2 regions of the Cupriavidus sp. 01L45 genome follow, and region 2 is predicted to be linked to the other one. Evidence: predicted binding sites of a transcription regulator. Region 2 holds the regulator's gene; the other holds the start of a gene.
What was found. Region 2 encodes NrdR, which represses ribonucleotide reductase genes. Its sites were predicted from a motif close to CACNANATNTNGTG; they were not measured.
Positions count from the first base shown of each region.

Region 1: a site for NrdR is predicted at 2,461-2,474, ahead of AC1DT6_RS10600 (ribonucleoside-diphosphate reductase subunit alpha). Genes of this name have one in related genera too.

Region 1 covers NZ_JBFTSG010000012.1:80,240-84,655, forward strand. The annotation lists gene AC1DT6_RS10590 (sigma-54-dependent transcriptional regulator) at 1-1,575, shown strand, start outside; gene ampD (1,6-anhydro-N-acetylmuramyl-L-alanine amidase AmpD) at 1,568-2,185, shown strand; gene AC1DT6_RS10600 (ribonucleoside-diphosphate reductase subunit alpha) at 2,687-4,416, shown strand, end outside.
Region 2 covers NZ_JBFTSG010000001.1:59,178-63,593, forward strand. The annotation lists gene glyA (serine hydroxymethyltransferase) at 1-1,189, shown strand, start outside; gene nrdR (transcriptional regulator NrdR) at 1,348-1,815, shown strand; gene pilV (type IV pilus modification protein PilV) at 1,996-2,583, shown strand; gene AC1DT6_RS00340 (PilW family protein) at 2,583-3,608, shown strand; gene AC1DT6_RS00345 (pilus assembly PilX family protein) at 3,605-4,228, shown strand; gene AC1DT6_RS00350 (pilus assembly protein) at 4,264-4,416, shown strand, end outside.

The sequences.
Region 1 (4,416 bases), on a different contig from region 2:
CAGCAGCTAGCCGCGCGCCGCTATAGCCTGGTGCTGACCGACATGCGGCTCGGCGACGGGCTTGGCATCGATATCGTGCGCCAGCTCTCGAGTGCGCCGGAACGGGTGCCGGTCGCCGTGATCACAGCCTATGGCAGCGCCGACAACGCCGTGGAGGCGCTCAAGGCCGGCGCGTTCGACTACATCGCCAAGCCGGTCTCGCTGGACCAGTTGCGCAGCCTGATCCTCAATGCGCTGGGACGCCAGCAGCGTGACGGCGCCGAGGGTGCCGGCGCGGTTGTGCGGGAGAGCGCGGACCGCGCGGCCAGCCTGCTGCCTGGCCATTCGCCGGCCATGCATGAGGTGCGCCGCTCGCTGTCCCGGCTGGCGCGCAGCATGGCGCCGATCGTGATCAGCGGCGAGTCCGGCAGCGGCAAGGAGCGCGCCGCGCGCGCCATTCACGCGGTGAGCGCGCGCGCCGCGCATCCCTTTATCGCGGTCAATTGCGGCGCCATCCCCGAAACCCTGATGGAATCGGAGTTCTTCGGCCATGTGAAGGGAGCCTTCACGGGCGCCGACGCCGAGCGCGGCGGTTTCTTCCAGGCCGCCAACGGCGGCACGCTGCTGCTCGACGAAGTGGCCGATCTGCCGCTGGCGATGCAGGTCAAGCTGCTGCGCGTGCTGCAGGAGCGGCGCGTGCGCAAGATCGGCGCGAGCCGCGAAGAGAGCGTGGATGTACGGGTGCTGTGCGCCAGCCACAAGGATCTCTCCGCGATGGTCGCGTCCGGCCAGTTCCGCCAGGATCTGTTCTACCGGCTCAACGTGCTGGCGCTGCGCGTGCCGACGCTGCGCGAACGGCACGAAGATATCCCGGTGCTGGCGGGCGCCATCCTGGAGCACCTGGCGGTGCGCTACGGCGATCCCCATCCCAAGCGGCTTTCGGCGGCCGCGCTGCAACGCCTGTCCGACTATTCGTTCCCCGGCAACGTGCGCGAACTGGAGAACCTGCTGGAGCGGGCCTACGCCTTCGCGGAAGGCGAAACCATCGAGGTGGACGACCTTGGCCCGCTGGACGCGGGCACGGGGTATTCGGCCTTGCCGCGCCCGCCTGCCTCTGTGTCTTCGGCGGACGCGGCGCCCTGGGCGGCGCCTGTCGCCTACCCAGGGGCCGGCGCGCCACCGCCGCTGCCTGCTGTGCCGGCAGCGCCGTCCGGTCTCAGGCCGGATCTCCAGCATGAAGCGCCGCCGGAATCCCGATCCGGCGCGCACGCGGCTGCGCTTTCGCAGCCAGCGGCGCCAAGCCTGGGCGATGGGGAGGGAGCGGCTTGCCGCGCGACCTTCCCGATCGACCTGACCGGCCGCCTGGAAGCGCTTGAGCGCGACCTGATCCTGCAGGCGCTGCAGCAGACCGGTTTCAATCGCACCGCCGCCGCGCCGCTGCTGGGCCTGAGTTTCCGGCAATTGCGCTACCGCATCCAGCAACTTGGCATCCGCGAGGGCCGCGACGACGCGGCCGACGGTGCCGACGCCAGCGAAGCGATGCGCGACGGCCCGATGGGTGGGCTGCTGGCCGCCGATGGAGAGCGCGATGCCTGAGCACGACAACGGCAAGATCGCGCCCGGGCCTGGATTCCACCCGGATCCGGCCGGCTGGGTGCCCGCGGCGCGCCGCGTTCCGTCGCCCAACTTCGACGCCCGGCCCGCGCACATGCCGGTCGACCTGGTGGTGATCCACAATATCAGCCTGCCGCCGGGCCAGTTCGGCAGCGGCGATATCGAGGCCTTCTTCCAGAACCGCCTCGACCCGTCCCGCCATCCTTTCTTCGCGACGATCCATCAGGTGCGGGTTTCGGCGCATTTCCTGGTGACGCGGGAGGGCGAACTGGTCCAGTTCGTTTCCTGCCTGGACCGGGCCTGGCATGCCGGCCAATCCGAGTTCTTCGGGCGGCCGCGTTGCAATGACTTTTCCATCGGCATCGAAATTGAAGGCAGCGACGACCAGCCTTTCGCGTTGGCCCAATACCACACCACCTCCGCGCTGGTGCGTGCCCTGCTCGGCGCTTATCCGGTGCGCGCGGTGGCGGGGCACAGCGATATCGCACCCGGACGCAAGACCGATCCTGGCCCGCATTTCGACTGGGCCGGCTTTGCCGCCGCTGCTGGCGTGGCTCCGGGGCAGTTGCCTTACCGCAAAGACCAGCCTTGAAGCAAGCCTCAATTGCGGGGCCTGGGGGATAGCGTGAATCTGGGGAAAACCCTGATAAAGTCCGCGCCTATCGGAGTGGCCAGCTCAATCAAAAAAATTTCGCGTCACAGTGCGGTAACGCACCGTCGGGCGGGATCCCTTGAGTCGCTTGGGTTGGCGGGTTTGGCGCAGCGCCGCATGCTGCGCCCGCACCAGAAATCGCGCCAAAAAAGCGCTTGTCAAGACTGGTGAATCCGCCCCATTTCACTATACTTAGTCCAGTTTTTCGCATCGACCACTAGATCTAGTGGTGCTTTCGGGGAGCCGGCCTAGGTGTGCAGTTTCCGCCGCAGCAATGGCTGCGGTCCGCCGAAGGGCCGGCGCATCACAAGAGTCCCAGCAGAATCCAGCAAAGCAGCGCGCCCTCCCGGGTAAGACCGGCCGGCGTGTCAGAGCCTTTTTGCGCATTTTGCCCGGGACTCTTTGTCACTCATAAAACACGGGTCAGAACAGGAGTTCCTCATGCAGACAGCCCAGAACGACATTTCCACCGGCGCCGCCGCCGCCGGTGCAGCAGCGAACGCGCAGTCGAGCCCCGCTACTGCCGGCGCTGGCAGCTACCAGGATTACAAGATCATCCGCCGCAACGGTGCCGTTGTGGCGTTCGAGCCGAGCAAGATCTCGGTGGCGGTGACGAAGGCCTTCCTCGCCGTCAACGGCGGGCAGGGTGCCGCTTCGGCGCGTGTGCGCGAAGTGGTCGAGCAAGTGACCCAGAACGTGGTCCGCGCCCTGCTGCGCAGCCGCCCCAACGGCGGCACCTTCCATATCGAGGACGTGCAGGATCACGTGGAACTGGCGCTGATGCGCTCGGGCGAGCATGAAGTGGCCCGCTCCTATGTGCTGTACCGTGAAAAGCGCACCCAGGAGCGCGCCCAGGCCAATGCCCAGGCAGTCGCCCGCGTGCAGGAAGGCGGCGTCACGTTCAACGTGACCGATGGCGGCGTGGCCCGCGTGCTGGACCTGAACGCGCTGCACGGCCTGATCGACAATGCCTGCTCGGGCCTTGGCGACGCCGTGAGCGCCGAGCCGATCCTGAAGGAAACGCTGAAGAACCTGTACGACGGCGTGCCGATGACCCAGGTCTACGACTCCGCCATCCTGGCCGCGCGTACCCTGATCGAGAAGGACCCGGCCTACAGCCAGGTCACCGCGCGTATCCTGCTGCACACCATCCGCAAGGAAATCCTGGGAGCCGAAGTCACCCAGACCGAAATGGTGTCGCGCTACGCCGAATACTTCCCCAAGTTCATCGCCCGCGGCATCGAAGCCGAGCTGCTGGACGAAAAGCTGGCCACCTATGACCTGGCCCGCCTGGGCGCCGCACTGGACGCCCAGCGCGACTTCCAGTTCAACTACCTGGGCCTGCAGACCCTGTACGACCGCTACTTCCTGCACATCGACGAAACCCGCATCGAAATGCCGCAGGCATTCTTCATGCGCGTGGCGATGGGCCTGGCACTGGGCGAGAAGGACCGCGAAGCACGCGCCATCGAGTTCTACCAGCTGCTGTCGTCGTTCGACTTCATGTCGTCCACGCCGACCCTGTTCAACTCGGGTACCCGCCGCTCGCAGCTGTCGTCGTGCTACCTGACCACCGTGTCGGACGACCTGGAAGGCATCTACGAAGCGCTGAAGGAAAACGCGCTGCTGTCGAAGTTCGCCGGCGGCCTGGGCAACGACTGGACCAATGTGCGCGCCCTCGGCTCGCACATCAAGGGCACCAACGGCAAGTCGCAAGGCGTGGTGCCGTTCCTGAAGGTGGTAAACGACACCGCCGTGGCGGTCAACCAGGGCGGCAAGCGCAAGGGCGCGGTCTGCGCCTACCTGGAAACCTGGCACCTGGACATCGAGGAATTCCTCGAGCTGCGCAAGAACACCGGCGACGACCGCCGCCGCACCCACGACATGAACACGGCGAACTGGATTCCCGACCTGTTCATGAAGCGCGTGATGGAAGGCGGCGAGTGGACCCTGTTCTCGCCCGCCACCTGCCCGGACCTGCACGACCTGGTCGGCAAGGCCTTCGAGACCGCTTACCTGGGCTATGAAGCCAAGGCCGCCAATGGCGAGCTGAAGCTGTTCAAGAAGGTTCCCGCCATGCAGCTGTGGCGCAAGATGCTGGGCATGCTGTTCGAGACCGGCCATCCCTGGATCACCTTCAAGGATCCTTGCAACATCCGCAGCCCGCAGCA
Region 2 (4,416 bases):
CCAGAAGGAAGACCAGCGCCAGGAAGAGCACATCGAGCTGATCGCCTCGGAAAACTACACCTCGCCGGCCGTGATGGCCGCCCAGGGTTCGCAACTGACCAACAAGTACGCTGAGGGCTATCCCGGCAAGCGCTACTACGGTGGCTGCGAGTATGTCGACGTCGTCGAGCAGCTCGCCATCGACCGGGTCAAGCAACTGTTCGGCGCCGAAGCAGCCAATGTGCAGCCCAACTCCGGCTCGCAGGCCAACCAGGGCGTGTTTTTCGCCACCCTGAAGCCGGGCGACACCATCATGGGCATGAGCCTGGCCGAAGGCGGCCACCTGACCCACGGCATGGCGCTCAACATGAGCGGCAAGTGGTTCAACGTGGTGAGCTACGGTCTGGACGCCAACGAAGACATCGACTACGTCGCGCTGGAAAAGCTGGCACAGGAAAAGAAGCCCAAGCTGATCATCGCCGGCGCCTCGGCCTTCGCCCTGCGCATCGACTTCGAACGCATCGCCAAGGTTGCCAAATCGATCGGCGCCCTGTTCATGGTCGACATGGCCCACTACGCCGGCCTGATCGCCGCCGGCGAGTACCCGAACCCGGTTCCGCACGCCGACTTTGTCACCACCACCACCCACAAGAGCCTGCGCGGCCCGCGCGGTGGCGTGATCCTGATGAAGGCCGAGCACGAGAAGGCCATCAACTCGGCCATCTTCCCCGGCATCCAGGGCGGCCCCCTGATGCACGTGATTGCCGGCAAGGCCGTGGCCTTCAAGGAAGCCCTGTCGCCCGAGTTCAAGACCTACCAGCAGCAAGTGGTCAAGAACGCCCGCGTCATGGCCGAAACCCTGACCGAGCGCGGCCTGCGCATCGTCTCGGGCCGCACCGAGAGCCACGTGATGCTGGTCGACCTGCGCGCCATGCAGATCACCGGCAAGGAAGCCGAAAAGGTCCTGGGCGAAGCGCACATCACCGTCAACAAGAACGCCATCCCCAACGACCCGGAAAAGCCCTTCGTCACCTCGGGTATCCGCCTGGGTTCGCCGGCCATGACCACCCGCGGCTTCAAGGAAGAAGAAGCCCGCGTGGTGGCCAACCTTGTCGCCGACGTGCTGGAGAATCCGCACGACCTGGCCAATATCGCCAGCGTGCGCGAGCAAGTGGCAGCCCTGACCAAGCGTTTCCCGGTCTACGGCTGATCCCCCTGCGCCACCCGCCCACGCGCGGGTGGCCGGCAGTCCGCCGCGGCGCGCCAGCGCTGCCGGCGGGCCTTGCCAACCCAGCCCAGCGCGACACAGAATGACAAGACGCTGCGCGCGCAGCACGCGCCCCGGTTCAAACTTCGAGGTGGTCAGGCATGAAATGCCCCTTTTGCGCTCATTCCAATACCCAGGTCCTGGACACGCGCATGTCCGAGGAAGGCGATACAGTCCGCCGTCGCCGCCGCTGCGAATCCTGCGACCGCCGCTTCACCACCTATGAGCGGATCGAGCTGTTCTTCCCCGCCATCGTCAAGAAAAACGGCTCCCGCGCGGACTACACCCGCGACAAGCTGAAGGACTCCATGCGCCTGGCGCTGCGCAAGCGCCCGGTCTCCGCTGAAGCCATCGACGCCTCCATCACCCGCATCGAAGAAAAGCTGCTCGCGCTCGGCGAGAAGGAAATCCCCAGCAGCCAGGTCGGGGAACTGGTCATGCGCGAACTGCGCCGGCTCGACAAAATCGCCTACATCCGCTTTGCCTCGGTGTACCGGAGCTTTGAAGACGTGTCGGAATTCCGCGACATGCTGGATGAGTTTTCAACGTCTACCCCACGGAAGCAGTAGAAAAAGTAACGGGAACGTTGTTTAATTCTTTCCAAACTGTGCCCTAGGCTTCATTCCTATATCTATACTTCCGCCTGGGTAGTAGTGACAAAACAATAGAACGAAGCCAAAAGAAAGTAGTCTTTTCGGACGAGGGTCAGAATGGGTCAGTCAAGCTGTCGGGGGACGGCCGGCTTTGCCATGCTCGAAGCATTGGTGGCAATGGTCGTATTGGCGATTGGCGTGCTCGGGGTCGCCAGCCTGCTCCTCAATTCCTCGCGTTTTTCCCAGCAAGCCTCCTACGATACCGTTGCCATGCAGCTGGCCACCGAAATGGCCGAGCGCATGCGTGCGAACACTGCCGTCTCCGGCGTGGGCGCGGCCGCCGAGGCCCTCGCGCCCAACCTGTATTTCATCGACACCCAGACCAGCCAGCTGCCCGCGCTGACGCGTAATCCCTATACGACGGCCTGCGCCAGCACGCTGCTCTCCTGCGCGCAGGACACAGCCCGCTTCGATGTGATCGAGTGGTGGAACCGGGTAGCCGCCGCCCTGCCCGGCGGCCGGGCGGTGATCTGCCGCGATACCGTTGCCTATAACCAGACGTCCGGCTTTTCCTGGGGCTGCACGGCCGCTGCAAGCGGCCGTGTCGACGATGCGCCGATCGTCATCAAGGTCGGGTGGATATCGCGCCTGAGCAGCAAGACGCTGGGCACCGGCGCCGATCTCGCCGACATGAACACGCGGCCGCAGATCGTCATCGTCGCCACGCCCGGCACGGTGAACTGATGCGTACGCTCCGCAAGCCGTACCGGCATGCCCAGTCGGGCATGTCGCTGGTCGAACTGATGGTCGCGATGGTCCTCGGCCTGTTGCTGACACTGGCAGCGACCGCCGTTTATTTGGGCAGCCGCACCAACTACAGCACCATCGACGACACCACCGCGCTCGACGAGAAGGGCCGTTTTGCCCTGGACACCATCGTCCGCATCGTGCGGCAGTCCGCATGGACCAACTACGCCGGCAACAGCGCGCCGGCAACAAACCCGGCCAGCGGGCCCATCGCCCAGGCGCCTGGCGGCATCATGCCGACCACCGTCGCGTTGTCACCCACGATCAGCGGCGTCGACAACTGCGCCAGCCCGGGCCAGGACGCGAGCCTCAACCTGTCGTGCCTGCCGGGCACCACCAACCCCGTGAACAAGAGCGACGTGCTGCAGGTGCGCTTTTTCGGTTCGGGCACGCCGTCGGATCGCACCGTGCCCGACAACAGCATGATCGATTGCTCCGGCAATGGCGTCGCGGAACCACAAGCATGGGAGGACGCGGACCTTGCGCGCGGCTTTGCGCGCTTCTTCGTGGCGCCAGACCCCAACGACCCGAGCGGCAACCCGCAACTGATGTGCGGCTATCGCGCTCGCGATGCATCCAACAAGGAAATCTCGAACACCGCGATCACCTCCGTGCCAATCATCTCCGGTGTTGAGGTGTTCCAGGTGCTGTACGGGGTCGACACCAACAATGACTACATCCCGGACCGTTACCTGCCGGCCACGGATGTGCTGGCTCTGGCCACCAAATGGCAAACCGTCGTGTCGCTGAAAATTGCCCTGATACTGGCCGGCGACACCGCGACCAGCCCGGTGCCGGAGGTCCCCACTTTCCAGCTCTTCGGCACGCTCTATGGCGGCGACAGCACCGTCAACGACGCGACCTACAAGCCGACCACGCAGCTACAGCGCTTGCGCCGCCAATACTCGGTCACCGTCCAACTGCGCAACGTCGCAACGTGCCGCACTTGCTCCCCATCATGAGCGCCCCTCTCAAGCCAGCCGCCCAGCGCGGCATTGCCCTGATCACCGGCCTGGTCATGCTCCTGATGATCAGCATCATGGCCGTGGCCGGCGCGCGCCTGGCGATCAACAGCAAACGCATGGCATCCAACCAGCGCGACCGCGACCTTGCAGTGCAAGCGGCCGAAATGGCGCTACAGGATGCCGAGATGGACATCCAGGGTGTCGTTGCCGTCAACAGCCGCTCCGCCCTGTTCTCTGGCAGCAATCCGAACCTGCTGCCCTTCGTCGCCGGCTGCAACACGGGGAGCACGCCTGGCGCAGCCTTCCAGGGCCTGTGCGCGGCCGTCGACAGCGGCACCCCGAACTGGGAAGCCGTGGACTTTGCGCAGACCGGGGCGAATGCCCGCGCGGTGGCCTACGGCACCTTCACCGGACGCCAGTTCCCGACCGCGCCCACGGGCCTGCTGCCCGCCGCCCTTCCCCGCTACATCATCGAGCCGATCCAGGACACATCGCCCGGTGCTTCCGGGAGCCCCGACGCTCCGGTCGTCTACATCTTTCGCGTCACCGCGATGGGCTTCGGTGCCAACACCGCCACCCGCGCCATGCTGCAGTCGTACTACCGGAAGGCCGAATGAATGACCTCGCTCCTGACCTACGCGGAGATTCTCTGATGACACGCTTATGCCGGATCGCGCTGGCCCTCGTTGTCGCCGGTGCAAGCTTGCTTCCCGTGCCAACGCGGGCGGCCACCGCCTTGACACCGTCCACGGTGGACATTGCGCAGTCGCCGCTCTACGGACGCAACCAGAATGTCAACCCGAAC